2 regions of the Vibrio sp. YIC-376 genome follow, and region 1 is predicted to be linked to the other one. Evidence: riboswitches for the same ligand, from Rfam matches in the RefSeq annotation. Region 1 holds a riboswitch; the other holds the start of a gene.
The links. A riboswitch is a leader RNA that binds a small molecule or an ion and turns the genes downstream of it on or off. The one in region 1 is predicted to bind lysine.
Positions count from the first base shown of each region.

Region 1 (15,217 bases):
AACAGCGCAAAATCAGAATCGTAATAACGAGAAAAGACCACATCCGGATAGCGCTGAACCAGATTAGATAACAGGCTGCCAACTTCGACAATAAACTCATCAGCAACTTGCTTGTCCAGCTCCTCTTTAGCCAACTTCCAGTCATGAATACGTACAAGTAACACCGCTCCTCGCGCGCCACTTTCTAACAACGCGGACTCCAATTTGCTGTCAAATAGCACTCGGTTTGCCGTGCCGGTTAACTTGTCGAGGAATGTTTGAGTACGAATGAAGGTATCGAACCGGCTGCGCTCCTGACGCGCGTCCTGCAACTCTTCGATGAGCACATCAAGAGCTTCACTTGCAGTGTAAGGCCATTCAGATTCATCTCCCTTGGCGTACTGTTCAACGCGACCAGCCAATATCATACGGCCACGCTCTTCGAGCATTTCTGAACCAGCCAACTGCTCCTTCAGCCAAGCCACACCGCGCATTAAGCAAAAAATGATCAGGATAACGGCCAGCGTAATAGACCACAGCGCTTGCATGGAGTAGCTATAGCCCAGATAGGGAGGAATAGCTTTGAAATGGATAACGTAATCTTGATTGTGAGTAAGTTGATAATCTTTCTCAAACAAGACGGATTCTTCCATTTTGTGGGATGTATCTTTAAAGCGATATACGACCGCATTATTGGTCGTTAATGTCATTTCGACAATGTTGCTGGCCTGCAGCATCTTTGGCATCCAGCGCTGCATAGAGTATGCCGCATCAGGATCTTCCATCTCCTTATCGACAACTTCAACGATCCCTTCTAAATAATGGGTAAGGTATTCCTGCCCAAGTCGTTTAAAAGAAAGGGTTGCGCCGACAAACAAGATAAACATTGCGCATATGACGATCATGGTGACAAAGGCCACCAGCCGAGTGCTTAACTTAAGAGTTGGGGTATACCTCATGAATGCTGAATTCCTTTTCTATTCACTATATACCTTATTGAAATCTTTATACTTGAACAGTGTTTAAGAAACAATCCGATTAGTCAGATTGTGAGAAGCGCGAGTATGTCATCATTACTTTCACTACTAAAGTATTAGATATCGACCACAAATAAAGAAACTCGAGCTTTTTAAATCAAATTTAAGAACGAAAAAAGCCGCGATGTTCGCGGCCTTTTGGTGTCCATCATGCAATCAGGATTAGAACGGAATGTCGTCGTCAAAATCCATTGGTGGCTCATTGTACTGCTGCTGAGGAGCCTGTTGTTGCTTAGGTGCGCTGTATTGCGGCTGAGCAGGTTGCTGAGGCTGACCCCAACCGCCTTGCTGAGGCTGTTGTTGACCACCCATCGCAGGTGCACCGCCTTGAGCTCGACCACCTAGCATTTGCATTACGCCATTAAAGCCCTGAACGACAACCTCGGTAGTGTACTGATCCTGACCCTGCTGATTTTGCCATTTACGGGTTTGAAGCTGCCCTTCAATGTAAACCTGAGAACCTTTGCGCAGGTACTCACCAGCTACTTCAGCAAGCTTGCCAAACAGCACTACTCGGTGCCATTCAGTTTTTTCGCGCTGTTCGCCAGTCGCTTTATCACGCCATGAATCAGAGGTCGCAATAGTGATGTTTGCTACTGCACCGCCGTTCGGCATATAACGAATTTCAGGGTCGTTACCTAGATTCCCCACCAAAATAACTTTGTTAATTCCACGGCTGGCCATGATCTGCTCCGTTTCACTCTGGATATATAAAATTTTAGCGCACTAGAATAGCACGCTTTAATGATCTGATTAAAGTCTAATACCATTGTGTTCTATAAAGCCCCTGTCTAGAACACAAAATATCTATTCAACTTCCCTGTGTAGCAATTTTGATTCGTGTTGCAGACAAAATAGCGCTTCCTTTGAATCTGAACGCATTTATTCACCAAACATATAGCTCTAACACGCCTTTAATGCCAATTTACCGCATTCACTGAACATAGGGAGATTTGACCTAGTGAGAAAGTCAGCCTACACCCGCAAGCTATTTCTGATTAGCATGGAAGATAACGCAGCCCAGAAGGTAGCCGCGCTGGAAAAGTACATCGAGATGAGTATTCCCGTGATCTCAACGGATGCTTTAATGGAGGCCATGCCCGAACATCGCAATAAGATTCTAATTATTGATTTCATTGAACATAAGTCTCTTGTTCAATCCATTAAGAATTTACCCTTGGTGTGGAAAAACTTTGAGACCGTTATTTTTAACGTCCCTAAGCGCCTTACCACAGATGAGCTGCTCTCTTTCGGCCAACTCAAAGGCGTGTTTTATGCTGAGGATTCGCTAAAACAAGTTGGTGAAGGACTCAAAGGTATTATCAACGGACAAAACTGGTTGCCACGAAATGTGTCTAGCCAGCTTTTGCACTACTACCGTAATGTCATCAATACTCATACCGCTCCTGCCACCGTTGATCTTACCATTCGTGAACTGCAAGTGTTGCGCTGCCTTCAAAATGGAGCATCGAACAGCCAAATGGCAGAGGAGTTGTTTGTCAGCGAATTTACGATTAAGTCGCATCTGTACCAAATATTCAAAAAGCTTTCCGTGAAGAACCGCGTGCAAGCCATTGCGTGGGCCGATCAGAATTTGATGTCTTAATTCATCTGAACGTAATGCACCTCAAATGCCACTCCTTCCTAGTGGCTCAGCCTTTTTCTACCCTTCAGCTCACACTTTTTCCTACTTTAATCATGATTCATACATACCTCTCGTGTTAAAGTGATGTGCAAATTCTTGATGATACTGACGAGAAAGGAAATTCCTCCAATGATAAAAAAATGTCTGTTCCCTGCTGCGGGCTATGGTACGCGCTTCCTACCTGCGACCAAGTCAATGCCAAAAGAGATGATGCCAGTTGTGAATAAACCTTTGATTGAGTACGGCGTTGAAGAGGCAATTCAGGCCGGAATGAATGGCATGTGTATTGTGACGGGGCGTGGCAAACACTCAATCATGGATCACTTTGACAAGAACTACGAACTGGAACACCAAATCAGCGGCACTAACAAAGAAGAGCTCCTAATAGACATTCGTGAAATCATTGAATCAGCGAACTTTACTTACATTCGTCAACGAGAAATGAAAGGACTTGGACACGCTATTCTGACTGGCCGTGAACTGGTCGGTGACGAACCATTTGCAGTGGTTTTGGCTGACGACCTTTGTGTGAGTGAAGGCGACGGTGTGCTGGCTCAAATGGTCGCTCTGTTCAAGCAGTTCCGCTGTTCAATCGTGGCAGTACAAGAAGTCCCTGAAGAAGAAACCCATAAATACGGCGTGATTTCTGGCGAAATGATCAAGGACGACATCTACCGTGTTGATGACATGGTCGAAAAACCTGATCCAGGGACAGCACCAAGCAATCTAGCAATCATTGGTCGCTACATTCTTACTCCAGATATTTTTGAATTAATCGAAAACACAGAGCCGGGTAAAGGTGGCGAGATCCAAATTACCGACGCCTTGTTGAAGCAAGCAAAAGCTGGTTGCGTACTAGCGTACAAATTTAAAGGCAAACGTTTTGACTGCGGTAGCGTAGAAGGTTACATCGAAGCAACGAATTACTGTTTCGAAAACCTATACCTCAAAGATGAGAAAAAGTCTGCACTAAGTAAGCACGTGACTAAAAAAGAAGTATAAACTTTTCAAACTTATTGATTAGTCTTAACTATATAAAGCCCGGTCACAAGCCGGGCTTTTGCTTACTGTTTTTTTGTCCAGTATTTCTTTGCACATTTCTCACACTATGTAATACTTGCCGAACTTGGTTATACATAGAGCAAAAACGATGGATAAAATAGAAGTTCGCGGTGCCCGAACCCATAACCTTAAAAACATTAACCTAACCATCCCTCGCGATAAACTGACGGTCATTACTGGATTAAGTGGGTCTGGTAAGTCTTCTCTCGCTTTCGACACCTTGTATGCAGAAGGCCAACGACGCTATGTTGAGTCTCTTTCCGCTTACGCGCGTCAGTTTTTGTCTCTTATGGAAAAGCCCGATGTCGATCATATTGAGGGTTTATCCCCAGCGATATCTATCGAACAGAAATCGACGTCTCATAACCCTCGCTCAACGGTAGGGACGATTACTGAAGTCTACGACTACCTGCGTCTGCTTTACGCCCGCGTCGGCGAACCTCGCTGCCCAACTCACCACGCTCCTCTTGCCGCTCAGACGATAAGCCAGATGGTGGACAAAGTTCTGGAATTGCCAGAAGGCAGTAAGATGATGCTGCTGGCACCCATCGTTAAGGAGCGTAAAGGCGAACACGTAAAGACCTTAGAAAATCTTGCTGCTCAAGGCTTTATCCGTGCTCGTATTGACGGTGAAACCTGCGATCTTTCTGATCCACCAACACTAGAATTACACAAAAAACATACGATCGAAGTTGTTGTCGATCGTTTTAAAGTTCGTCCGGATCTGCAGCAGCGATTAGCGGAATCGTTCGAGACAACACTGGAGCTTTCTGGTGGTATTGCTGTTGTGGCTCCGATGAACGGTGACGGCGAAGAAATTATCTTCTCGGCGAACTTTGCTTGTCCTCAATGTGGCTACAGTATGCAAGAGCTGGAGCCTAGGCTGTTCTCATTCAATAACCCGGCCGGTGCATGTGGTACTTGTGACGGACTCGGCGTACAGCAATATTTTGATCCAAGCCGAGTCATTCAGGATGATTCACTGAGTCTGGCACAAGGTGCGATTCGTGGTTGGGATCAAAAAAATTATTACTATTTCCAAATGCTCACCTCATTGGCTGATCACTACGATTTTGATCTTCATGCTCCGTTTAATTCTCTGCCAAAGAAGATGCAAGAGGTCATATTAAAAGGATCTGGCCGTACGGAAGTTGAATTTAAGTACATCAATGATCGTGGTGATATCCGGGTTAAACGCCACCCATTTGAAGGCATACTGAACACGCTTGAGCGTCGCTATCGTGATACTGAATCAAACTCTGTTCGTGAAGAGCTCGCTAAATATATTTCAACCAAGTCCTGCTCAAGTTGCGGAGGTACGCGTCTGCGTCTCGAAGCACGTAATGTGTTTATCGCTGACACCACCTTACCTGAAATTGTAGAGCTGAGCATTGCCGATGCCCTAGCTTTCTTTGAAACACTAAAACTGGAAGGTCAGCGTGCACAAATTGCAGAAAAGGTGATGAAAGAAATCAATGACCGACTGCAGTTCTTAGTCAATGTCGGCCTGAATTACCTTAACTTATCCCGCAGTGCTGAAACACTGTCTGGTGGTGAGGCACAGCGTATTCGTCTAGCAAGTCAAATTGGTGCAGGCCTGGTTGGGGTGATGTATGTGCTTGATGAACCGTCTATTGGACTCCACCAGCGTGATAATGAACGCCTGCTGAAAACGCTGACTCACCTGCGTGATTTGGGTAATACCGTGTTGGTCGTCGAACATGATGAAGATGCCATCCGTTGTGCAGACCATGTGATTGATATTGGTCCAGGCGCTGGTGTACACGGTGGTAACGTTGTAGCAGAAGGTACAATGGCAGAGATCATTGCTAACCCTAATTCTCTGACGGGTCAGTACTTAAGTGGTGTCAAAGAGATAGCAGTGCCAGAAGAACGTACACCTCGCGATCCAAAGAAAACCGTCGAGCTTATCGGTGCAACGGGTAACAACCTTAAAAACGTTAACTTGTCAGTGCCGGTTGGCCTGTTTAGTTGCATTACCGGTGTTTCTGGCTCGGGTAAGTCGACCCTTATAAACGATACCTTCTTTAAGATCGCTCATACCCAACTGAATGGTGCCACAACCGCGAACCCATCGCCTTACAAGTCGATCAAAGGCTTAGAGCACTTTGATAAAGTCATCGACATCGATCAAAGTCCAATCGGCAGAACACCTCGTTCTAATCCTGCAACCTACACAGGTATCTTTACGCCGATCCGTGAATTGTTTTCTGGCACACAGGAATCGCGTTCACGCGGTTACAAACCGGGACGTTTCAGTTTCAACGTGCGTGGCGGTCGCTGTGAAGCGTGTCAGGGCGATGGTGTAATTAAAGTTGAAATGCATTTCTTACCCGATGTTTATGTTCCATGTGATGTGTGTAAAGGAAAGCGTTATAACCGTGAGACATTAGAAGTACGTTACAAAGGCAAAACCATTGATGAAGTACTGGAAATGACGGTGGAAGACGCACGCGAGTTCTTTGAACCTGTACCTGCCATTGCTCGTAAATTACAAACATTAATGGATGTGGGTTTGTCTTACATTCGTCTTGGACAGGCCGCGACAACCCTGTCCGGGGGTGAAGCGCAGCGTGTGAAATTAGCAAGAGAGCTGTCAAAGCGCGATACGGGTAAAACGCTCTACATTCTGGATGAGCCAACCACTGGTCTGCACTTCCATGATATTCAACAACTACTGACGGTCTTACATCGTCTACGAGATCACGGTAATACGGTTGTCGTCATCGAACACAACCTGGATGTCATAAAAACAGCAGACTGGGTTATCGACTTGGGTCCGGAAGGCGGACAAGGCGGAGGTGAAATAATCGCGCAAGGCACACCTGAAGATGTGTCCCAGATCGAAGGATCGCACACAGCACGCTTCCTTAGTCCTATGTTGAAGTAAAAAAAACAGGTAAAGTACCAAGACCAGCCATTGCTGGTCTTTTTTCATTCAAAACAAAGCAATGTCTATGGCTACTATACATGTAAGTGGAACTAAACTTTCACCGGAAAAAGTTCAGGTACCTCTCAATCGCAAGTTTCTTATCGCGTTGGCTGTACTGTTTGTTCTGGCAATGCACTTTTTTATGCCTAACCCAGGCGGGTCAGGGTTAGCCCTGTCATTCAATGCGACAACGTGGATTGCTTTCAGCTTTGCGCTCGGTATTGGTTGCTATCAGATCGCGCGTAATCAAGCGTTAAGGTACTCCAAATTAACCATCGGGCTGTTTATCAGCGTCGTCATCATGACTGTACCGGTATTTTATCCAAATGCGAATGGTAGCTTGGCCGCTAACAAACTCATTGGGCTTTGGAGTGGCTTGCTGTTTTTCGTTGTCCTGCAGCAATTCCATTTTAGTAATAAGCACCGTCAACGGATCCTGTGGTTTATTGTGTTAGCGGTGGTGATCGAAGCTATTTTCGGCCTAATTCAATACCTGTACCTGAAGCCAGGCAACCCTTTCGGTTACAACACAATTGCCAATCGACCTTATGGCATATTCCAGCAACCCAATGTTATGGCAAGTTTCCTCGCGACAGGGCTTGTGATTGCCAGTTATTTATTGGCACGTCAGCCATATAAATACCATCGAAAACTCAGTGACATTTACTTGCTCTATGCCGTACCTGTATTAACTTTGCCTTTAATCGTAGCTCTTGCTTCACGCACAGGCTGGCTGGCTTCTCTGTTTGCAGTACTGTTGGTGATCCCATACATGTACCGCTACAACACCAGAAGACGCTTTACTCACTGGGTTATTTCTCTGGCGACAGGCTTGCTGCTCTCTGTCGTGGTCATGTTCATTGCTTTTCCTGATGGTAATGGCTTAGCGGCCGAGAAAGTGAATATGGCGTCGCCTCGCGCTTACACTTTCCCTCAGACCTTAGATATGGTGATTGAAAAGCCATTCACGGGATATGGATATGGAAAGTTTGAGTCCGAATACATGCTCTATACGGCTCGTCAACATGCGTTAAATGAAAAATATCCTGCTGGATTACCCGCAATGGATCACCCTCACAATGAGCTGCTGTATTGGGGCGTCGAAGGTGGGCTCTTACCTGTTTTGGGTATCTTTTTAGCCATGACATTAGTGCTGCGCAGAATCTATCAGTCGAAGCGAGGAACGCGTTTAGCGTTACTGGCTTTGTTTATCCCTATAGTTTTGCATTCTCAGCTTGAGTATCCTTTTTATCACTCTTTAGTTCACTGGGTGATCTTTATCATTCTGCTTTATTGGATAGATCAGCGAGTAGCGCGTTATCGCCAAGTAGGTTTTACGAAAATTACGAAAAGCTTGCTGCGTATATTTAGTTTAGTTCTGCCTGCTGTGTTTACGTTCTACATGGTGAGTGCTTTACATACCAACTACATACTGACGAAATTTGAAACAACGCGCCCAAGCGACCCGGACATTCTTAATCAAGTTAGTAACCCTGTGATGTGGAAAGACAGATTTGACTGGGATGTATATAGCACTTTCCTGAATATAGGCTTACACAAACAGGATCCGAGCTTAATTCAGCCTTATATCGACTGGTCGCTGAAAATTATTAAAGACAAGCCGCGTCCTGCTTTCTATAACAATTTGATCCTTGCGTATCAGGGATTAGATGACAGCAGTAAAGCTGAGCAAATCCGTGCTGAAGCGCAGTTCTTATTCCCTCGGGTAGATTTTACTCAAGTGAATTATCAGCCGCCATCAAGAGCACAATCCGCTTCACCTACGCTGTCAGCTGCAGAATAACTAAACAAAAATAGCGAAGGATATCCTTCGCTATTTTACTTTATTTTCAGACGGCACTACTCGGTCAGTGATTCTTCCAGCGCTTTCAAACAGAGTGCGACATTTTCAGGACGAGCACCGTACCCCATTAAACCGATACGCCACGCCTTTCCAGCCAATGCGCCAAGTCCAGCTCCAATTTCCAGGTTATACGTTTCTAAAAGATGCGCGCGAACTTTCGCTTCATCAATACCTTTTGGTACATAAATCGCGTTCAATTGAGGCAGGCGGTAGGCTTCTTCAACGACAAACTCAAAACCAAGTTTTTGTAGGCCTTCTTTTAGTTTTTCATGCATGAGTTGGTGACGAGCCCAGGCATTTTCCAGACCTTCACTTTTCAGAACCAATAATGCTTCATGCAAAGCATACAGGCTATTAACCGGCGCGGTATGGTGATAACTGCGCTTCCCTTCTCCACTCCAGTAACCTAACACTAAGCTCTGGTCGAGGAACCAGCTTTGCACAGGCGTCGTTCTTGATTGAATTCTATCAATCGCAGCCTGTGAAAACGTTACTGGTGACAAGCCAGGTACACAAGACAAACATTTTTGACTGCCTGAGTACACAGCATCCAATTGCCACTCATCGACTTTTAGAGGCACACCGCCTAATGACGTAACCGCATCAACAATGGATAACGCGTTGTACTGTTTAGCCAATTTACCCAGAGCTTGAGCGTCACTGACGGCACCAGTTGAGGTTTCTGCGTGAACGAAAGCTAAAATTTTGGTGTCTGGGTGTTGTTGCAGTGCTTGCTCAACTTTATCGACAGAAACTGGCGTTCCCCACTCATCGTCGACTACCACAACTTCACCACCAGCACGAACTACGTTTTCACGCATACGTTCACCAAAAACACCATTTCGGCATACGATAACTTTGTCACCTTTTTCAATCAGGTTGACGAAGCACGCTTCCATCCCCGCACTACCTGGTGCAGAAACCGCGATAGTAAAGTCATTTTCTGTCTGAAATGCGTATTTCAGCAGCTGTTTCAGCTCATCCATCATGGCGATAAATAGTGGGTCCAGGTGACCAACCGTTGGGCGGCTCAAGGCTTGTAGTACTTGAGGATAAATATCTGATGGACCAGGTCCCATTAGGATACGATGAGGAGGAATAAAACTTTGGATCGGCATGACAGCTCCTTGTTTGACGTTATTTCACCCGAGCAAGGTCGATTATTTTTAGAATTTGGATTAAGTCTCGGGAATCAGAGAACTCACACTAATGGATTTTGTACTACTCGGCAATTAGCCGTAAGTATTGAGTTCAAACCACTATCACAAATTCGTTAATAAAAAATATAAGATTAGCTGAAATATTGATTGACATTAGGGCCTCAAAACCGTTCAATGTTTGAGCTTTATGTGGAAGAGGAGCACTACCCAGGTAGATGATTTGTGGAACCGCAATTCCAAAACAAATTATTGAGGGGGAGTAGTGCCGAGGTAAGTCAAAATTGCAGGTTTTGGCTTGTCGGTTGACTTGGGTTGAGTCCCATCAACTGTCATCAGCACTGTCTGATGAAGAGCTTCTGAGGGTACATATTTCAAGTACATATCAAATACCTCTCTTTTTGCTCTTTTCCTTTCCTCACTAAATATCAGATATATATTTTTTTTAGGAAGTCGTGGGAGAACGCAGTGAGCGCACTTAACGTAGCAAAATTCGGTGGAACCAGTGTTGCCAATTTCGAGGCAATGAGCCGTTGTGCCGCCATTATAGAAAACAATCCAAATACTCGTCTTGTCGTTAGCAGCGCTTGCTCTGGTGTAACCAATCTACTGGTAGAACTTGCCAATGGTGTTCAGGATCAGGAGCAGCGTGCCGAGTTGCTACAAAAGTTAGCAGAAATTCATGATGCCATCCTAAATCAGTTAAGAGATGCAGCTGAAGCAACTGCAGAGGTATACGCTATTCTGGATACCGTAACCAGCCTTGCCGAAGCTGCGTCAATTCAAGCAAGTACTAAGCTGACTGACCATTTGGTAGCATGTGGTGAACTGATGTCTACCCATATTCTGGCTCAGCTTATGAGAGAACGAGGCATTAATGCGGTGCGTTTCGACATCCGTGAAGTGCTGAGAACCGATAATAACTTCGGTCGAGCAGAACCTGATGTCGAGGCTATCTACCAGCTCGCTCAAGAGAAACTCGTTCCGGTATGTCAACAGTCGGTCGTTGTAACTCAGGGCTTTATCGGCTCTGATGAGGAAGGCAATACAACCACATTAGGTCGTGGTGGTAGTGACTACAGTGCGGCACTTATCGCTGAAGGTGTTAAGGCTTCTGGCCTAGAGATTTGGACAGATGTCCCTGGTATCTATACTACCGATCCGCGTATTGCGCCGAAAGCGTCTCCAATTCCTGAAATCAGCTTTAGTGAAGCGTCAGAAATGGCGAACTTTGGTGCGAAGATCCTCCACCCTTCTACACTGGTTCCAGCCCTGCGTCATGATATCCCTGTCTTTGTGGGATCTTCAAAAGATCCAGAAGCGGGTGGCACATGGATACGCCATAAAGTAGAAAGCTCGCCGCTTTACCGTGCTCTAGCGTTGCGTTGCAACCAAACTATGGTAACTCTGCGCAGTGCAAACATGTTCCACGCATACGGCTTTCTGGCAAAAGTGTTCGAAATTCTGGCTAAACACAAAATTTCGGTTGACCTGATTACCACGTCAGAGATCAGTGTGTCATTAACCCTGGACCAAACTGATACTTCAGGTGGCGCGCCGAAATTGCCTCAAGCAGTTAGAGAAGAACTGGAAGAGCTGTGTAAAGTAGAAGTTGAACACGACCTATGTTTAGTTGCACTCATCGGTAACAACATGAGTGGCAGTAAAGGCTATGCGAAGCAAGTCTTCGGCACGCTGGAAGATTTTAACCTACGTATGATTTGCTACGGTGCTAGCCCACATAACTTGTGTTTCCTTCTGCACAAATCAGAATCTCAACAAGCGATTCAAAAGCTGCACGCAGAGTTGTTTGAACGATAATTACGATTTTATCGACATACAGAAAAACAAAGGGCTGCCCAGTAGGCAGCCCTTTCTCTTTTCGATGGATTAGCCGTTAATGTTCGGACCTAACCATTTTTCTGCTTCTAGCCTATCCCAGCCTTTACGCTGAGCATAGCTTTCGAGCTGATCTTCCTGAATCTGTGCGATCGCAAAGTAACGAGAGTCTGGGTGAGAAAAATACCAACCAGAAACGGAAGCGCCTGGATACATCGCATAACTAGAAGTGAGCGACATACCAATATTCTCTTCTACGTTTAGAAGCTCCCATAGTGGCCCTTTTTCAGTATGCTCTGGACATGCCGGGTAGCCTGGTGCAGGTCGAATACCTTGGTATTTTTCACGAATGAGGTCGTCGTTGGATAAATTCTCATCCTCAGCATAACCCCAGATTTCTTTACGTACACGTTGATGCAGATATTCCGCAAACGCTTCAGCCAAACGATCCGCTACAGCCTGGATCATAATCGCGTTGTAATCATCACCCTTAGCCTTATACTCGTCAGCCAGTTCACGCTCACCAATACCACCAGTTACCGCAAACGCGCCAACCCAGTCATGCTTACCTGACTCTTTTGGTGCGACGTAATCTGATAGGCAGTAGTTAAAGCCTTTTGGTTTCTCCGTCTGCTGACGCAGGTTACGCAGAACTTTCGCGACTTCGGTACGCGATTCATCAGTGTACACTTCAATGTCATCACCCACACTCGCGGCAGGGAACAGACCACACATGCCACGCGCTTGCATCAAACCTTCACGCTCGACACGGTCAAGTAGCTCATTCGCATCATGGAACAAACGTTGCGCCTCTTCACCAACTTCTTCATGCTGGAAAATCGTTGGATATTTACCAACCAGTGACCAGGTCATAAAGAATGGCGTCCAGTCGATGTACTTACGTAAAGTCGCGACATCAAAATCATCAAAGATATGAATCCCCGGCTGCTTTGGAACAGGAGGAGTATACGTATCCCAATCGATGGCTACTTTATTGGCACGAGCTTCCTCAAGAGTGACTGGCTTGGTTCTGGGCTTCTTACGATTGTGCTGATCACGTACGCGCTCATAATCTTCATTCAACTTTTCTACAAAAGCAGGACGACGTTCATCAGACAACAGGGAAGTACAAACACCTACCGCTCGTGATGCGTTGTTAACGTAAACCACCGGGTGTTTATAATTCTGTTCGATTTTAACTGCGGTATGCGCTTTCGAAGTTGTAGCGCCACCGATCAGAAGCGGAAGATTAAAATCAAGGCGCTCCATCTCTTTAGCCACATGAACCATTTCATCTAATGATGGGGTAATCAGACCCGACAAACCGATAATGTCGACGTTCTCTTCTTTGGCTACTTTTAGGATCTTTTCACACGGCACCATAACACCAAGATCGATGATCTCGTAGTTGTTACATTGCAAAACGACACCCACAATATTTTTTCCGATATCGTGCACATCGCCTTTCACTGTAGCGAGTAAGATCTTACCGTTAGTTTGACCGACCTGCTTCTCTGCATCGATAAATGGTTCTAAATGAGCTACCGCTTGTTTCATAACACGCGCTGACTTAACCACTTGAGGAAGGAACATCTTACCTTCACCAAACAAGTCGCCGACCACGTTCATTCCGTCCATTAACGGACCTTCAATCACTTCTAGTGGCTTAGAGGCGTTAACACGAGCTTCTTCTGTGTCTTCAACGATAAACTCGGTAATCCCTTTAACTAAAGCATGCTCTAAACGCTTTTCGACTGACCAAGTTCGCCACTCAAGTGCTGCGGCATCTTCTTCTTTACCGACGCCTTTATCTGCATATTCCGCAGCGATATCCAGTAGTCTTTCGGTAGCATCGTTACGACGGTTAAGAACGACATCTTCTACCGCTTCGCGCAGTTTTTCAGGTACGTTATCGTAGATCTCCAGCTGACCAGCATTAACGATGCCCATATCCATACCATTTTTAAAACAGTGGTAGAGGAATACTGCATGAATCGCTTCACGAACATAGTTATTGCCACGGAACGAGAAAGAAACATTAGACACACCGCCTGATATCATCGCATGCGGCAAGTCACGTTTGATGTCGCCCACCGCTTCAATAAAGTCAACGGCATAGTTGTTGTGTTCATCGATACCAGTGGCCACAGCAAAAATATTCGGGTCAAAAATAATGTCTTCTGGTGGGAAACCGACTTCATCAACCAAAATACGGTAAGCATTGGTACAAATTTCAATTTTGCGCTCGCGTGTATCAGCCTGACCAACTTCGTCAAATGCCATGACGATAACCGCAGCACCATAACGGCGAATCAGTTTAGCCTGCTCAACAAACTTCTCTTTACCTTCTTTTAGAGAAATAGAGTTCACAATGCCTTTACCCTGAATGCACTTCAGGCCAGCTTCGATGACTTCCCACTTGGAAGAGTCAACCATGATAGGCACTTTTGAAATTTCAGGCTCAGAAGCACACAGGTTCAAGAAGCGAACCATACAAGCCTGTGCATCCAACATGCCTTCATCCATGTTGATATCGATGATTTGCGCGCCATTCTCGACTTGCTGACGTGCAACATCGAGTGCTTCATCGTATAGCTCTTCTTTGATTAAGCGTTTAAATCGAGCAGAGCCAGTAACGTTAGTACGTTCACCAACGTTAATAAATAACGAGTCTTTTTCGATAGTCAAAGGCTCTAAACCAGACAGACGACAAGCCACTGGCAGTTCAGGCAATTCACGAGGCTTCACCTCTGCAACTACCTTTGCCATGTGACGAATGTGATCAGGTGTAGTGCCACAACAGCCACCAATCAGGTTCAAGAAACCACTTTCAGCCCACTCTTTTACATGCTTGGCCATATCCTCAGGGGATAAATCATATTCACCAAATGCATTCGGTAATCCTGCATTAGGGTGAGCAGACACAAAAGATTCTGATATGCGGGACAACTCCTCAACATATGGACGTAGTTCGTCTGGACCGAGCGCACAGTTCAGGCCAAAAGAAATTGGCTTCACATGACGCAATGAGTTGTAGAACGCTTCAGTTGTTTGTCCTGACAAAGTACGGCCAGAAGCATCGGTGATGGTGCCAGAGATCATCACAGGTAAAGCGATACCCAGTTCTTCAAAGACCGAATCAACCGCGAAAGCACACGCTTTAGCATTTAAGGTATCAAAAATGGTTTCGATGAGGATCAGATCTGAACCACCTTTAATCAGAGCACGAGTAGACTCTGAGTAGGCTTCAACCAACTGATCAAAACTGACGTTGCGGTACCCTGGGTCATTTACATCTGGAGAGATAGAACAGGTACGGTTTGTAGGACCAAGCACACCAGCTACAAATCGTGGCTTATCTGGCGTTTTTGCAGTCCATGCATCGGCAACTTCACGCGCTAACTTGGCAGCTGCAAAGTTTATCTCTTCGCTAAGGCTTTCCATCTCGTAGTCAGCCATCGCAATAGTCGTAGCATTAAAGGTGTTGGTTTCTAGAATATCCGCACCAGCTTCAAGATAAGCGCCATGTATTTCCTTGATCAACTGAGGCTGACTCAGTACCAACAAGTCGTTGTTACCCTTTAGATCGCATTGCCAATCTGCAAAGCGTTCTCCTCGATAATCTTGCTCTTCAAGTTTGTACCCCTGAATCATGGTTCCCATACCACCATCGATCAGAAG
Region 1 is NZ_JBBWFK010000012.1:84,828-100,044, forward strand. It holds gene csrD (RNase E specificity factor CsrD) at 1-938, opposite strand, end outside; gene WJM94_RS19590 (single-stranded DNA-binding protein) at 1,179-1,700, opposite strand; gene WJM94_RS19595 (LuxR C-terminal-related transcriptional regulator) at 1,978-2,622, shown strand; gene galU (UTP--glucose-1-phosphate uridylyltransferase GalU) at 2,791-3,663, shown strand; gene uvrA (excinuclease ABC subunit UvrA) at 3,812-6,634, shown strand; gene WJM94_RS19610 (PglL family O-oligosaccharyltransferase) at 6,702-8,480, shown strand; gene WJM94_RS19615 (pyridoxal-phosphate-dependent aminotransferase family protein) at 8,537-9,658, opposite strand; lysine riboswitch at 9,886-10,064, shown strand; gene lysC (lysine-sensitive aspartokinase 3) at 10,166-11,518, shown strand; gene metH (methionine synthase) at 11,588-15,217, opposite strand, start outside.

Region 2 (15,217 bases), on a different contig from region 1:
GGCCTTTTGTCGAGGTAAACTGTGGTGCTATTCCTAGCGGACTGATCGCATCTGAATTATTTGGCCATGAGAAAGGGGCATTTACCGGTGCTATTTCTGATCGAATTGGCTTTATTCAAAAAGCTCACAAAGGCACATTGTTTCTGGATGAAATAGGAGACATGCCTCCTGATCTGCAAATCCACCTATTGCACTTCTTAGAAAGTAAGCAGATACACAAAGTCGGTGCCGATAAGTTTATCGATGTAGATTGCCGTGTCATAGCCGCAAGTCACGTAGATTTAAAAAGCGAAGTAGTACAAGGTGAGTTTCGAGAAGACTTATTTTACCGACTTAACATATTACCTCTCACGATCCCTCCATTAAGAAAAAGAGGACAGGATATTCTCATGCTGTCAGAGCATTTCTTGAGAAACCTATCTAGTGGTCAGGTCAATAATATGTCTGAAGAAGTCGAAGAAATGCTCTTAAAACATCGCTGGCCAGGGAACGTCCGTGAATTACGCAATGTCATCCAGCGAGCAATCGTCATGTGCGAAAACAACACATTACTCGTTGATGATCTTGGGCTTGATTGTAACGAAAGGCAGCTACTCCCATCTGCGGATCAAATTGACCTCGACTATCTATTGCAAGCCATTGAAGAAAATAAACATAACATGAGTGCTGCAGCGCGAGACCTTGGTATATCCAGAACGACGCTATATCGCCTGATTAAGAAATACAATTTGAGCGTTTAACACTGTACAGCTGTAACGTAACACTGTGTAACATCAAATTCTAAAAATATCATTTAGTTAAAATTTAAGCCTGATAATTTCAATTTCAGCCCTTTAGAAATCAACAAGTTAAAATAGGCATACTCTTTGCTCCTGTGTTCATTAGTCATTAGCGACAATGACACAGGAGCAGAAAAAATGAATATTCACAGGCTATTATCCAAGATTCGAACAGCTACTCTTGTGATATCTTCACTAGCTTTCATCTTTTCAGTACCTGCGTTAGCAAATCTAAGTGGAGCAATCTTTACGACAGATCCATGGGGCGCAGTCGTTAATGAGAACGTTCGCTACGAATCTAAATTAGAAGTCTTTTTAGATGGAGGTCCTGGGCCGCATGCTCCAAGAACAGCTGCTGCACTACCAGCAGGGCTTTACTACTTCCAAGTCACTGACCCGTCTGGTAAATGTTTGTTATCGAGTATGACAGATAGTGCTGATAACAATGGCAACGCGGACCTTAACGAGCATAAAGAACAGTTAGCGCAGCAACTACTGGCGTTTATCTTTAACACTCGTCATCGTCCAACCGATTCAGGCTTAAGTCCTACAACCACGCTTTGGTATGGTGGTGAATGGGTACCTGTGCAAGAAATTATCGCGAATGCGATTGTTGCATGGCAAGGGTCTGACGAATCTGAGATCGATTATATTAAAACCCTGTTAGATGGTATGAACAATAACGATGAAGTTCAAATCCTACCTTCATCACCTGACGATTGTCCAACACCATATTTCCCACCGAGTGAGCCGGAGGTCTAATTTATTTCATTTAATAGTTAACCCCAAAAAACGCGATTGCCCCCCTCACCTAAATCGCGTTTCAAAAAAAGCTCCGCTATTTCTAGCGGAGCTTCCTCTTTTTTAATTAACTCGATTTCTCTATACGTTTTGGTACGCCGCCATCTTAGATTTAGATAGCCACGAAAGTACCACACATAGAATTACGAAGGTTAATGTTGCCGCTGTGAACGAAATTGCGATAGACGTTGTCAAACCCAGTACGACAAAGCCTACGCAAGAAACTAGTGCCACACATAAAGCATACGGTAACTGAGTTGAAACATGATCAATGTGGTTACAACGTGCGCCAGTCGACGACAAAATAGTGGTATCTGAAATTGGTGAACAGTGGTCGCCAAATACCGCACCTGCCAAAACAGCGCTTAGCATTGGTAGCATAAGTGCTACATCAGTCGCTCCTGCCATATCACCAGCAATTGGCAGCATGATACCGAAAGTACCCCAAGACGTACCTGTTGAGAATGCCATTAAACCAGACAACAAGAACAGAATAACAGGCAGCCAGTGTGGGTCGATATTACCCTGTGCCAACGTTGATAGGTAAGAGCCCGTTTTCATATCACCGATAACAGAGCCAATAGTCCAGGCAAATACAAGGATAAGAATTGCACCGAGCATTGATTTTGCGCCAATCCAAAGTGTACGGATGATCTCGCTCATTGGAATACCCTGCTTAAGCACAGTAAATAAACCAACCGCCAGACCAAGCAAGCTACCGTAAATCAGGGACATACCAACATCGGTATTCTCAAATGCGCCTAGTAGAGCAAACTCTTTACCATCAGCAGCCAAGGCCTGACCACCGGTGTAAAGCATAGAAGCAATAGTTGCCACAATTAGCGTTACGATAGGCAAGATCAAATCAGAAACGTGACCTTTATCGCTCTCGCGGATATCAAGCTCCTCGTTAATTTCATGAGCTTCTGGCGAGTCGTTCTCTTGGTCTTTATCAAACCCTCGACCTTGTGATGCCAAGATCTCGTGTTCACGCATCTTACCGATGTCTAAACCGAACCATGCGACTGCAAATACCATAAGTAGTGCAAATACCGCATAGAAGTTCATAGGAATCAATCGAATGTATGCACCTAGAGCAGAGTACTCGGTAATACCGTGCGAAACTAAAATGCCACCAATAATGGTAATGATGTAAGCACCCCAGCTCGATGCTGGCATAATCACACACATTGGAGCCGCAGTTGAGTCCAGGATGTACGCTAATTTCGCGCGAGATACATAGAATCTATCGGTCACTGGGCGAGAAATCGCGCCAACAGCAAGGCTGTTAAAGTAATCGTCGACAAAAATGAATACACCTAAAAAGGCTGCGAGAAGTTTAGAACCGCGCTTACTTTTAACTCGAGACTGCGCCCATTCTGCGAATGCGCGTGTACCACCAGACAGCGTCAACAATGCGGTTGTCATTCCCAATAAGATAAGGAAGCCAACTATACTCATATTCCAAGTGTTAAGACCGCCATCTTCAACGAAGACAGAAGACACTTGGGTACCAACATAGCTCGCAGTATCAACGACCGACCAGCTATTCAGTAGAACCGCACCCAGTACGATACCTACACCAAGAGAAATTAATACACGTCGTGTCAAAATCGCCAGAGTCAAAGCGACAAGCGGTGGCAACAGTGAAACAGGAGAACTAGAAAAATCTATTAAATTCATGATCTTCAAAAACCAAAGTTTGGCTAGAGATCTACTGCAGATAAGCCACGTCTTTTAAAAAACGAACTCATGTTGAACTTAGCGACAGGGAAGCGAACACTCCACCCAACCCTACAGTAGCGCTCCATAGTTTAATGTAAATATACTATGGCAGTGTTGTTCCTTTCGGATACAACCCCAGCAAGTAATATTGATGGATTACTCGCTTCGGCAATCTTCGCCTTCCACTATTATTCATTGGCATCACCCCAATAATAGCTACTCTTCGAGACTGCGCCTCTACGGCAATAACAAACAATTGACCACTAAATATACATAATGGCAACAATTTATCTGTGATATTGCATCAGGTGGCGCTATTGTACTTATGATGAGAACCAATGCAACACATCAAACTAAATTAAACTTATATTCCACTGTAAAGCGAGCGGTTTAGTTTCACCACTAAATGCCATTAATATGCAACTGCAACCACTATCATTGCACTTTTTATGAAACCTTATTATTACTCGAGCAGTATCATTATTTGACTTCTATTGATAAATAAAACAAATGTGACATCGAAAACTACACACGACTTTATCTCTTTGACCGGATTGAGACGCCCTGTGACTTATAAAAGCGAATTCACAATAAAGGCAATTAAAATATTTTGAGCATGATTGAACTTCCATCTAATAACTTTTATATCTCGATAATATTCCTTTCTTATAAAAAATTAGACAAAATTAATCGAAATCACGATTTAGTATTTGCACATAAGGAAAAGATAAAGTTAAATATAAGGACTTACCGCTTTATTTGTAGAATGGCATTATTTGATCGTAACGATAAGAGGTGCCATACACATTAACCTATTAATAGGAATCGTTATGTCAGAGCTGACTAAAACACTTCTAAATATCCGTAGCCTTCGTGCATTTTCTCGTGAGCTGACTCTAGAACAATTGGAAGAAGCTCTAGATAAACTGACTACTGTAGTGACAGAGCGCAAGGAAACGGAAGAGGCAGAACGCGCAGCACAAGCTGAGCAAGAAGCTAAATTAGCTGAAATCGCAGAAAAAATTGCACAAGACGGTATCGACGTTGAGGCTCTTATTAATGCGCTATCAGGCGAAACTAAGACTAAGGCAAAATCTAAGCGCGCACCTCGCCCTGCTAAATACAAGTACATTGATCCAAATGGTCAAGAAAAAACTTGGACAGGCCAAGGTCGTACGCCTTCTGCTATCCAAGAGCATCTTGATGCAGGTAAATCACTGGATGATTTCCTAATCTAATTTGCGTTCTATAGTAAAAATAAGAGGCTCCCTAGGGAGCCTTTTTGTTTGTATTAAATAAAAAATGGCGCATTTCCTAATGCGCCATTTTTACATTTGTAAAAGAACTGTAAATTTATACTAAATTAGCGTTCCCAATATGCCTCTTCCAGACTATCTTCTCGTTCAGGTAGTCCACGCGACAAACGCGGAGAGTGTTGTACTAGTACTTCGTAACTAGCTCTATTTGCATATTTACAAACTTGCGAGAAAGAAGAGTAAGTTAAATATTCATTACTGTGCTTACTTGAATTAGGCACATTTTCTTTATGGTATTTATTTGCAGCCATATCATGAAGAACAGCAGACAAGGCAGCATCACCCGCACCATTCGTATTCTTAATTTTTTCCGGACCACCCATATATGGTGAAATATGAGAATACACTCTAATAGGTGTTTCACATGCATTTTTTGGTGCTGGTCGGCTAAATTCGTAACGGTTAAATTCTGCAATTGATCCAGGAAGCAATGGCAAAGTCGTTTCACGTTTCGCGCTATCTTCTGTATACCCGGCCATAAATAAGCCCACAGGGCCAGCAGTACAAAGCACTAAATCAGCCCATTCTAGTGTCTTGTCAGACGCAGCTAAAGGATCAGACTCTCCTGTCAGTGCTTCTGCCTCATCTTCATTCATGGCAACAACAGAAACGTGTTCACGAATAAATTCTTGCCAATATTTTGGATCGTCCTTAATTACGAATTTAGTACCTAATGTCAGAACAACTGGCACGTCATACTTTTTCGCGTACTCAATCGCCTTCATCGTTGCAGCAGGCATTGGGTCACCGTCTTTGCATCGTACTAAGTAAGACGTCAGTAATAACGCTGAAGCATTCTTGAAGATTTTTTCTGGAATACTATCTGGATGAAGTTGGTTCATTTGACCTTCGCTGATCGCGAAAGTACGTTCACCTTCTTCGGTTATAAGCGCAAAACAGCGACCAATAGCACCATTAACGCCTTGGAGGTAGTTTAGGTCCATGCGGCTTGATGTGTTACACAAGTAGCGGTAACCGTAACTGCCAATCTTAATTTCCTGGCTCATCACACCAAGCAGTGTTGAACGATCGTCAGCAAGAACGGAGTAGTTATGAAGCGTATTGCCTATCGTACCACCCGCGTACTCATTGGTAATTAGGTTCTCTTCTTTAAGATGCTGGTATAAAGCTTCCGCCGTAACATCATCAATTACCAATGAGTGGCCTTTACTCAAACCGTATTTTTCAATCACATCCGATGTAACTTTTGCTTCAATATCCACTAAAGTTTGGTCAATACCAATGATGTGAGTACGCGTCATCTTCTTGCTTTCTTGTGCTTGACTCACTAATGGGTCACGAGCATGAACAGGAAAATAATGCTTGGATTTGCGTTGTCCAGGAAATTTCATATTGTTAGTCTGAGTAAGGGATGAAAAAGAGAACGGATTCTATACCGCTAATAATCACGCAGCAATAAAGGCAATTATAGCAAACGTTTGCTCTTCTCTTTTTTATTTACTGGGGATCATTCACCTTCCATAAAGCTTAGATCTGGCAACTGATTAAGGTGCTCGCTATAACGCTTAAGATTAAATTCACCCTCATTTTTCATGACGTCGAACACTTCAATCGACATTGCGCAAGCCATCATCGCAACCGCTTCATCACGTGGCGTACCAGTCATCATTAAACGCATGAGTGTTTCTTTAACTTTTAACGGATTCCCGTCTTCCAGTTGATTTTCAACAATCTCAATTAACTCAGCTTCTTGCATGAATTGGTTTTCGTCAGTCATCTTAATATTACCTCTTGGATTTTTGGCAACTATGCCATATATATCCCGTCTATACTTGTGAAATTACGAATTAGTGTTGTTGGTGCAGAAAAATGTAGCAAAAACGAATTGTGATTTCCGTCTCGGATCTGTCACCGGTCAGTGGTTTCTGTTAGAATCTGCGTCCCGTTTATTTAAGTGGTGTTTAGTAATGTCTGATAACAGCCAAAAGAAAGTCATCGTCGGTATGTCCGGCGGCGTTGATTCATCTGTTTCTGCGTATCTTCTGAAACAACAAGGCTACCAAGTAGAAGGCCTGTTCATGAAGAACTGGGAAGAAGATGACAACGAAGAATATTGCACAGCAGCAGAAGATTTAGCCGATGCTCAGGCAGTATGTGACAAGCTTGGCATCCACCTACACACCATAAACTTTGCTGCAGAGTACTGGGACAACGTGTTTGAGTACTTCCTTGCTGAGTACAAGGCAGGTCGTACGCCTAACCCAGACATTCTTTGTAACAAAGAAATTAAGTTTAAAGCGTTTCTTGAATTCGCTGACGAAGTGCTAGATGCAGATTACATCGCGATGGGTCACTACGTGCGTCGTTCTTTTCCTGAAAGCTCTTTACCTGGTGAAAAACAGGAGAAACCGCAGATGCTTCGTGGTCTGGACAGCAACAAAGACCAAAGTTATTTCTTATATACACTTAGCCACGAACAAGTTGCCCGTAGCCTATTCCCGGTAGGTGATTTGGAGAAACCTGAAGTACGCCGTATCGCGGAAGAGCAAGGCTTAATCACAGCGAAGAAGAAAGACTCTACTGGCATCTGCTTTATCGGAGAGCGCAAATTTACTGACTTCCTGGGACGTTACCTGCCAGCTCAGCCTGGCAACATCGAAACACCAGAAGGTGAAGTTATTGGCCAACACCAAGGTCTGATGTATCACACGCTTGGTCAGCGTAAAGGTCTGCATATTGGTGGCCGTAAAGGTGGCGGCGGTAATGAAGATCCATGGTTCGTCGGCGAAAAGGATCTTGAGCGTAACGTATTGATTGCCGTACAAGGTAAAGATCACCCGATGCTGAAATCCGAAGGATTACTTGCATCACAACTTCACTGGGTAGAGCGTGAGCCAATTCGCGATGTTATGAAGTGCACGGTAAAAACTCGTTACCGTCAACAAGATATTCCTTGTACAATCATCCCAATCGATGATGAGAACATTAAAGTTATCTTTGACGAGCCGCAAATTGCAGTGACTCCTGGTCAATCAGCAGTGTTCTATAAAGATGACGTTTGTCTAGGTGGCGGTATCATCGAACAACGCATTAAATATTCTCAAGCTTAGGAGTTGTTACGTGGCGAATACACTTTATGACCGTACTATCGCGTTTGCAGGCATTTGCCAAGCTGTTGCTTTGGTTCAACAAGTTGCGAGAAACGGACATTGTGATCAAGATGCCTTTGAAACATCCATTAACGCTATTTTGAACACGAATCCAGCCAACACCATTGGCGTATTCGGTAGCGAAGCCGACCTAAAACTAGGCCTTGAATGCCTGGTTCAAGGCATTGACAGCACGCCATCGGGCAGTGAGATTACGCGTTATATCATTAGCTTAATGGCATTGGAGCGTAAATTAACCTCTCGCAACGATGCGATGTCGCAACTTGGTGACCGTATCCAGATGGCAAAACGTCAATCTGAACACTTCGAGCTGCTGGAAGAGCAAATGATCAGCAACTTAGCGAGTATTTATCTGGATGTTGTCAGCCCTATCGGGCCTCGTATCCAAGTAACAGGAACACCGGCAGTACTGCAACAGACCTCGACTCAACATAAAGTTAGAGCTCTGCTGTTGTCTGGTATCCGTTGTGCTGTACTTTGGCGTCAGGTAGGTGGTAAACGACGCCACTTAATCTTTGGACGCAAAAAGATGGTCGAACAGGCTCAAATCCTATTAGCTCGCATATAACAGATACCACTACAAGCTCGCGTTTATCGCGAGCTCGTTTTTTTAGATTAAAATAACCCTCGCGCAAACGTTTGCGCAATGTTCGTGACAAATGCCACAGTTATTGGTATAACGCTCACGAAATTTAGAAACCCAATTCAGGAGAACATCATGGAACTGTCAGCATTGACTGCTGTTTCACCAGTAGACGGCCGTTACGGAAGTAAGACGATTGCTTTACGCGAAATTTTCAGTGAATACGGTCTGCTTAAATACCGTACAATCGTTGAAGTCCGCTGGTTACAAAAGCTAGCTGCTACTGCTGAAATCGCAGAAGTGCCAGCGTTCAGCGCAGAAGCTAACCAATTCCTAGACGACCTTGCTGCAAACTTCTCTGAAGAAGACGCGCGCCGAATCAAAGAGATTGAGCGCACAACTAACCACGACGTAAAAGCGGTTGAGTACTTCCTAAAAGAAAAAGTGGCTGATGTTCCTGAACTACACGCAGTAAACGAATTCTTCCACTTTGCATGTACTTCTGAAGACATTAACAACACATCTCACGCTCTAATGCTAAAAGAAGCGCGTGAAACGGTAATTCTTCCAGAAATCCGCAACATTATCGACGCAATCAAAGCGCTTGCTGTTGAGTACCGTGATATTCCACTTCTGTCTCGTACACACGGTCAGCCTGCATCTCCATCAACAATGGGTAAAGAGATGGCTAACGTGGCGTACCGTATGGAACGTCAATACAAGCAGATCGAAAACGTTGAGATCCTAGCGAAAATCAACGGCGCAGTAGGTAACTACAACGCACACCTATCTGCTTACCCAGAACTAGACTGGCACAAGTTCTCTGAAGAATTCATCACTGAATCTCTTGGCGTAACTTGGAACCCATACACAACTCAAATCGAACCACACGATTACATCGCTGAGCTATTCGATGCTGTTGCACGTTTCAACACTATCCTTATCGACTTCGACCGTGACGTTTGGGGCTACATTGCACTAGGCCACTTTAAGCAAAAAACCATTGCTGGCGAGATCGGCTCTTCTACAATGCCACACAAAGTTAACCCAATCGACTTTGAAAACTCTGAAGGTAACCTAGGTCTTGCGAACGCAGTGTTTGGTCACCTAGCACAGAAACTGCCTATCTCTCGTTGGCAGCGTGACCTAACTGATTCAACAGTTCTACGTAACTTAGGTGTTGGTGTTGGCTACGCAATCATCGCTTACACTTCAACGCTTAAAGGCATTAGCAAGCTAGAAGTTAACCGTGAAGCGCTTCTGGCTGAACTTGATAAGAACTGGGAAGTTCTCGCAGAGCCTGTACAAACAGTGATGCGTCGTTACGGTATCGAAAAACCATACGAGAAGCTTAAAGAGCTGACTCGTGGTAAGCGTGTAGATGGTGAAGCAATGCGTAACTTCATCGAAGGTCTTGAGCTTCCTGAGCACGAGAAAGCACGTCTGAAAGAAATGACGCCAGCTAACTACATCGGTCAAGCAATCGAGTTGACTGACAAGCTGTAATCACTGAGTGATTCACCTGAATTTGAAAAGGTTGATGTGAGAGCATCAACCTTTTTATTACCCTCAGCCTTTAAAAAATCATCAAAGACTTCCAAATCTATTGTTTTTGGAAGAATAAGGTAATTGTCCCCACCTCTACACCAAACTTCTTGATTCTAGTCAGGTTAAACACATGCTTTTCGTCTTGGCGATAAAGCCAGTCATCAAATGCAACCGTGACTGTTGAATCATCCATTTTTAACTCAAAGTCATACTGCCACTGCAACGCATTACCTGTCTCCTTTCCGGTTGCTATACCAATAATATCGTCAGCGTTCCCTTGGTAGCGGCTATTTCCTAACTTAGTTATGTTCCAAATACGCTGATCTACCTCGCCGTCGTTAAAAACAAAATCTTCTATCAACGTCAGTTCATTACCTGCAATAGTACCAACAATATCCACTTCGAAGCGTCTGGTTTGCTGTCCAGAGTGGTCTTGCACCATTCCCCAAGCTTTCACGTTCCCGTCAAAATATCCAAACAGGTCAAAATTGGGCGTTGTTGATTGATAGTTGTCGATATCGGCTGAGCAAGAACCAAGAAAAACAGCCATGACGGCTACAGTCAAATGGATTAGTCGCTTTAAAACATTCACTGTGTCACCTGCCCTATTAATTGTTTACGAAGTTTGGGATACGTCGTATTTGGTGACAGCCAGATAGAAAGCAAAGCATCGTTTAAATTTTCATCTTTAACGTAACCAATGGTCTTCAAAGAGGAAGTGCCCGCAGGACGATAAAGCAATTGACCTGATTGACCATCTGTTACATAAGTAAGTTCGTCGCCTTTTTTGATGTTAGGGAACATAGTATTGAGCTGAGATAGCCATTGTTGCCGAAGAGCCTGTTTTACCCCTAGTTTTTGCCACTGCTCATCCGTTACCTCTAGTAACTGCTGTTTTGTTGCATCACGCTGGTAGTAAAGTTCTAAAGCGAAGGGATGAGGCGATACATCATCGTTCACTAAATACTTTCCCTCAGGCGCTCTTAAACGCGACTCATAGATATCAAAGATAAACCAAGTTAATTTCGCCTGACCAACGGTTTTCCATTGTCGCCAATCTTCGGTACTGGATGTCCCCATATCAGTGCCGGCGTTCTGTGCCTTTAAGGGCAACGACACTAATACACCGGCAAGTAGCGCACCGTTAATCAGACTCTTGGCTAAGTTTCCCTGCAAGCTTCTCATTTCCATACACCTTGAGTATCAATACCATCACAGCACACCACTCTATAAATAAAATCACCAAAGAGAGGTTAACGCTGTAACCAAATTCAACGGAATGGAGTTTGTACCCCGCGAAATAGCTGGCTCCTCCCCCCAAGCCGCCTACTATTGATACGAAGATTTTAGGAAAACGATGCAAAACAGATATAAGTTGGCGGGCATACCAGGCAAATACTACCCAAAGGCATAGCAGCCATATTGGCAGCCATACAGTTTGGAAAATAAGAAGAGTAAATTGTTGGTTCAGACTATCAAGGGCCAGCCCAATGGCGGTGACGATAGCGATGCCTTTTAATGAAGTAGCATTGCTTAATATGCAATAGGCGATAGTTAACAAAGTTAAACAAACGGTAAGCCACTGCCATTGATAGGTACCAAGCACAGCTGCAAACCAGCATATTTGAAACCAGGTTGATGCAACCAACACTCTCATATCGGCCTACGGGCGTTGAAAGGTCATGTGTACAGCGCTGATGGTTCTCGCCAGAAAACCACCCTCACAGTAGCTCAAATAGTAACTCCACATACGAATAAATTTGTCGTCATAGCCATACTCGCGAACTTCTGTTTCAGCCTGATTAAATCGGTAATGCCATTCATTGAGTGTCTTTGCGTAATCGAGGCCAATATCGAACAGATCACGGACAACTAAGTCACTATACTTCGTGGCCGCTTGAGTGAGAGACGTTACTGACGGTAGAAATCCTCCAGGGAAAATGTACTTCTGAATGAAATCAACATTGTTGCTGTAGTATTCATAACGCTGATCGGCGATGGTAATTGCCTGAATTGCCATTAAGCCGCCCGGCCTAAGTAGTGATTCGCATTTTTTAATGTAGGATGGCAAAAACTCTTTGCCTACCGCCTCAATCATCTCGATCGACACCAATTTATCGTAACGGCCAACAAGGTTTCGGTAGTCTTCTTTTAGTAAGGTAATTTTGTCTGCCAAGCATCTCTTCTCTATCGCGTGCTGGGCGTAGAGATGCTGCTCTTCAGATATAGTGGTCGTCGTTACCTGACAGCCATATTTCTCCGCCATGTATATCGCCATGGCACCCCAACCCGTTCCAATCTCAATAACATGGTCAGAAGGCTGAAGATCAAGCTGGTGACACAAGCGCGCCATTTTATTAATTTGCGCTTGTTCTAATGACTCACCATCTTGTCGATAGAGAGCGGAAGAATAAAGCATGTTGGTATCAAGAAATGACTCATATAACGCATTTCCCAAATCGTAATGCGCATGAATGTTTTGACGGGACTTATCCTCAGAGTTTCGATTGGCCCAGTGGCTGAATTTATATACGAGTTTGGTCAGCAAACTTCCCTTATCTTCAATCTGGTCTAAAGCACTCATATTCAACGCCATCAACTTCATCAATGCCGTCAGGTCTGGGCTGTCCCACCAGCCATCCATATACGCCTCCCCAGCGGCTATACTGCCGCCGCGCAACACGCGTGCGTATAAACCAGGGTGTTTCACCTCAATTGTCGCCCCTACAGGTTTTCCCTGAAACATTCCAATCGGTGCGGCAAAACGTTCGCTCGTCTCTTTATTTTCCGTTGCATAGGTTTCTATCACGGTTAAATTGCCGACTTCCATGTTTTTCAAACATTGAAAGATCACTCTGCGGGCCGCTTTTTGAGTCGTAGTAAGTTCTCGCGGCAATGTTATAACTCCACTATTCAACATGCAGAATTCTCCTTGTTCTTACTTCCCTTACTTTTCTTTTCTGGCTTCATTTTATTTTCATCCGGCGCTGAATATTTAGGATGGGAATAAAAAGGCGCACCTTTAACCCAAAGTTTTAATCCGTGCCAGTAAATGCCAAAGACCACTTTTATGGTTTGTATAGGAGTGACAACCAAACACTTCAATAGATTTTTGCTCGACATTGCTTTCGATTTCATTGCCATGGTGGCATCAAAATGTTTTTCGCCTTTGTGGCACTCTAAATGGATACTGAGTTTGTCCGTTAGTGGCTTAAGCTTCCATAAATACTGTTGACCCATAGGATTAAACGGAGAAACGTGGAACGCTTTATCTTGCTTCCAACCAACGTGTTCATCTTCTTGATTCGCGGCTACTGCATAGTAATGGCGCTCATTCCATGGCGTATTGCTCACTTCCGCCAGCAAATATTTCCACTCTCCCTGCTCGTTATACACATAGTAGAAATTAACCGGACTAAAATAGAGGCCCAGATAACGCAGATGGCAAACGGCGATAACTTTCCCGTTGCATCGCACACCAGTGAGGTCGGCTAATTTATCTTGTACCGCCGTTTTTAAGTGTCCTTGGCCAACGTAATCGCTTCGTTTAAAACGGGCCCAATGCCACCAGCGGGTACCGAATCCCCACACTTGATTCTCAAGTTGATCAATCTCGTCAACATCAATAGCCGGCATAAACAACGAGTAATTCAGCTCATGTAACACTGGGGTGAAACGGCGGTGCCGAACGTTGCCAATGAATAACCGACTGTTCACCGTACTAGCCATATTACGCTGCACCTTTTTGTAAAGTGACCGCGGAGTGCTGTTGGTATTTGCTTTCCAGCGCTTTCACCACATCTAAAGCGCTGCGTACCCCATCTTCATGGAATCCGTTGAACCAGTAGGCGCCACAAAACCAACTATTTGATACACCCTGAATCTCGCTTTTTCGCTGTTGAGCTGCGATAGATTCAGTCGTAAATACCGGGTGATGATAAGTAAACGTGCGCAGAATTTTGCTCTTGTCTATCTGCTCCGTACTGTTCAAGGTGACACAAAATGTGTGCTTAGATTGCACATGCTGAAGGATGTTCATGTTGTAAGTCAGTGATGGCAAACGATGTTGCTCATCTTCTCTACCTTCGAGCAGATAGTTCCAGGATGCCCAAGCCGCTCTGCGTTTTGGAAGCAGGTTCGTGTCTGTATGCAGCACGACTTCATTTGCTTGATAAGCCATATCACCGAGAATGCTTCGCTCCTCATGGCTAGGATCACCCAGCATTTTTATTACTTGATCGCTGTGGCAGGCAAAGATCACCTCATCAAACCACTCGGTTGTGCCATTGACGTGCAGCAAAACACGTTCTTTGCTACGCGTGACACTCTCAACCGGGCTATTAAGGCGAATATTTTGTTTAAACCCTTTGGTAAGCGGAGAAATGTAAGCGCGAGAGCCTCCTTTAATCACATACCATTGAGGACGGTTTGTCACATCTAACAAGCCGTGATTTAGGAAGAAGCACACGAAGAACATCAACGGAAATTGGCGCATGTCTGCAAGCGTAGAAGACCAAATCGCCGCCCCCATTGGCAGAATGTAGTTATCAGTAAAAAACGTGCTGAAACGGTGCTCATCGAGAAACTCCCCCAGCGTTTGCATATTTGTGATTTCTTTATTGGCGAACGATTTCGCCAATTTATTGAAACGGAGAATCTCAAAGATAAAGCGGTAAAACTTTGGGTTTGCCCAATTGCGCTTTTGCGCGAAAAGTGTCGAAAGCGTATGCCCGTTGTACTCTAATCCATTGCTATTATTACGAACGCTAAAACTCATTTGAGTCGGTACGCCTTCAACACCTATCTCCTCCATCATTTTAATGAAGTTAGGATAAGTACGATCGTTGTAAACGATAAAACCCGTGTCAATTGCATAGTCTTGTCCGTCAATGTTGACATCAACGGTCGCAGTATGCCCACCGATGGAATCATTTGCCTCAAACAAGGTGATGTCATGTTCTTTGTGCAAATAATAACCGCACGTCAGTCCGGATATTCCAGTGCCTACAATTGCGATTTTCATATTTATTCCTCTTTACGACACGAGTTTACGCGTTAAGCGAGCTTGCCAGCTGTACGGAAACAACGAAATGAAGCGAAGAATGCTGGTAAATCCCGCAGGGAAATAGATGTAATTTTTATTGGACGAAAGTTGCTTTCTTATCGATTCTGACGCCTGCTTTGCAGAGATAATCATTGGCATTTCAAACGTATTTCTGTCTGTCAATGGCGTTTCCACGAAACCAGGAAACACTGTCACTACTTTGATGCCTTTCTTTTGAAGATCAATACGAAGTGCTCTCGCGAAATAACTCACTGCCGCTTTCGATGCGC
Region 2 is NZ_JBBWFK010000001.1:118,547-133,763, reverse strand. It holds gene WJM94_RS00615 (sigma-54 interaction domain-containing protein) at 1-740, shown strand, start outside; gene WJM94_RS00610 (hypothetical protein) at 918-1,541, shown strand; gene tet(35) (tetracycline efflux Na+/H+ antiporter family transporter Tet(35)) at 1,662-3,263, opposite strand; lysine riboswitch at 3,373-3,553, opposite strand; gene WJM94_RS00600 (H-NS family histone-like protein) at 4,136-4,543, shown strand; gene WJM94_RS00595 (inosine/guanosine kinase) at 4,669-5,973, opposite strand; gene WJM94_RS00590 (hypothetical protein) at 6,090-6,359, opposite strand; gene mnmA (tRNA 2-thiouridine(34) synthase MnmA) at 6,550-7,692, shown strand; gene hflD (high frequency lysogenization protein HflD) at 7,703-8,320, shown strand; gene purB (adenylosuccinate lyase) at 8,471-9,841, shown strand; gene WJM94_RS00570 (DUF3833 domain-containing protein) at 9,939-10,433, opposite strand; gene WJM94_RS00565 (chalcone isomerase family protein) at 10,472-11,068, opposite strand; gene WJM94_RS00560 (DUF2878 domain-containing protein) at 11,028-11,540, opposite strand; gene WJM94_RS00555 (class I SAM-dependent methyltransferase) at 11,547-12,803, opposite strand; gene WJM94_RS00550 (DUF1365 domain-containing protein) at 12,797-13,612, opposite strand; gene WJM94_RS00545 (NAD(P)/FAD-dependent oxidoreductase) at 13,614-14,906, opposite strand; gene WJM94_RS00540 (SDR family oxidoreductase) at 14,919-15,217, opposite strand, start outside.
Region 2: linked by a shared signal. The riboswitch ahead of tet(35) (tetracycline efflux Na+/H+ antiporter family transporter Tet(35)) and the one ahead of lysC (lysine-sensitive aspartokinase 3) in region 1 are both predicted to bind lysine.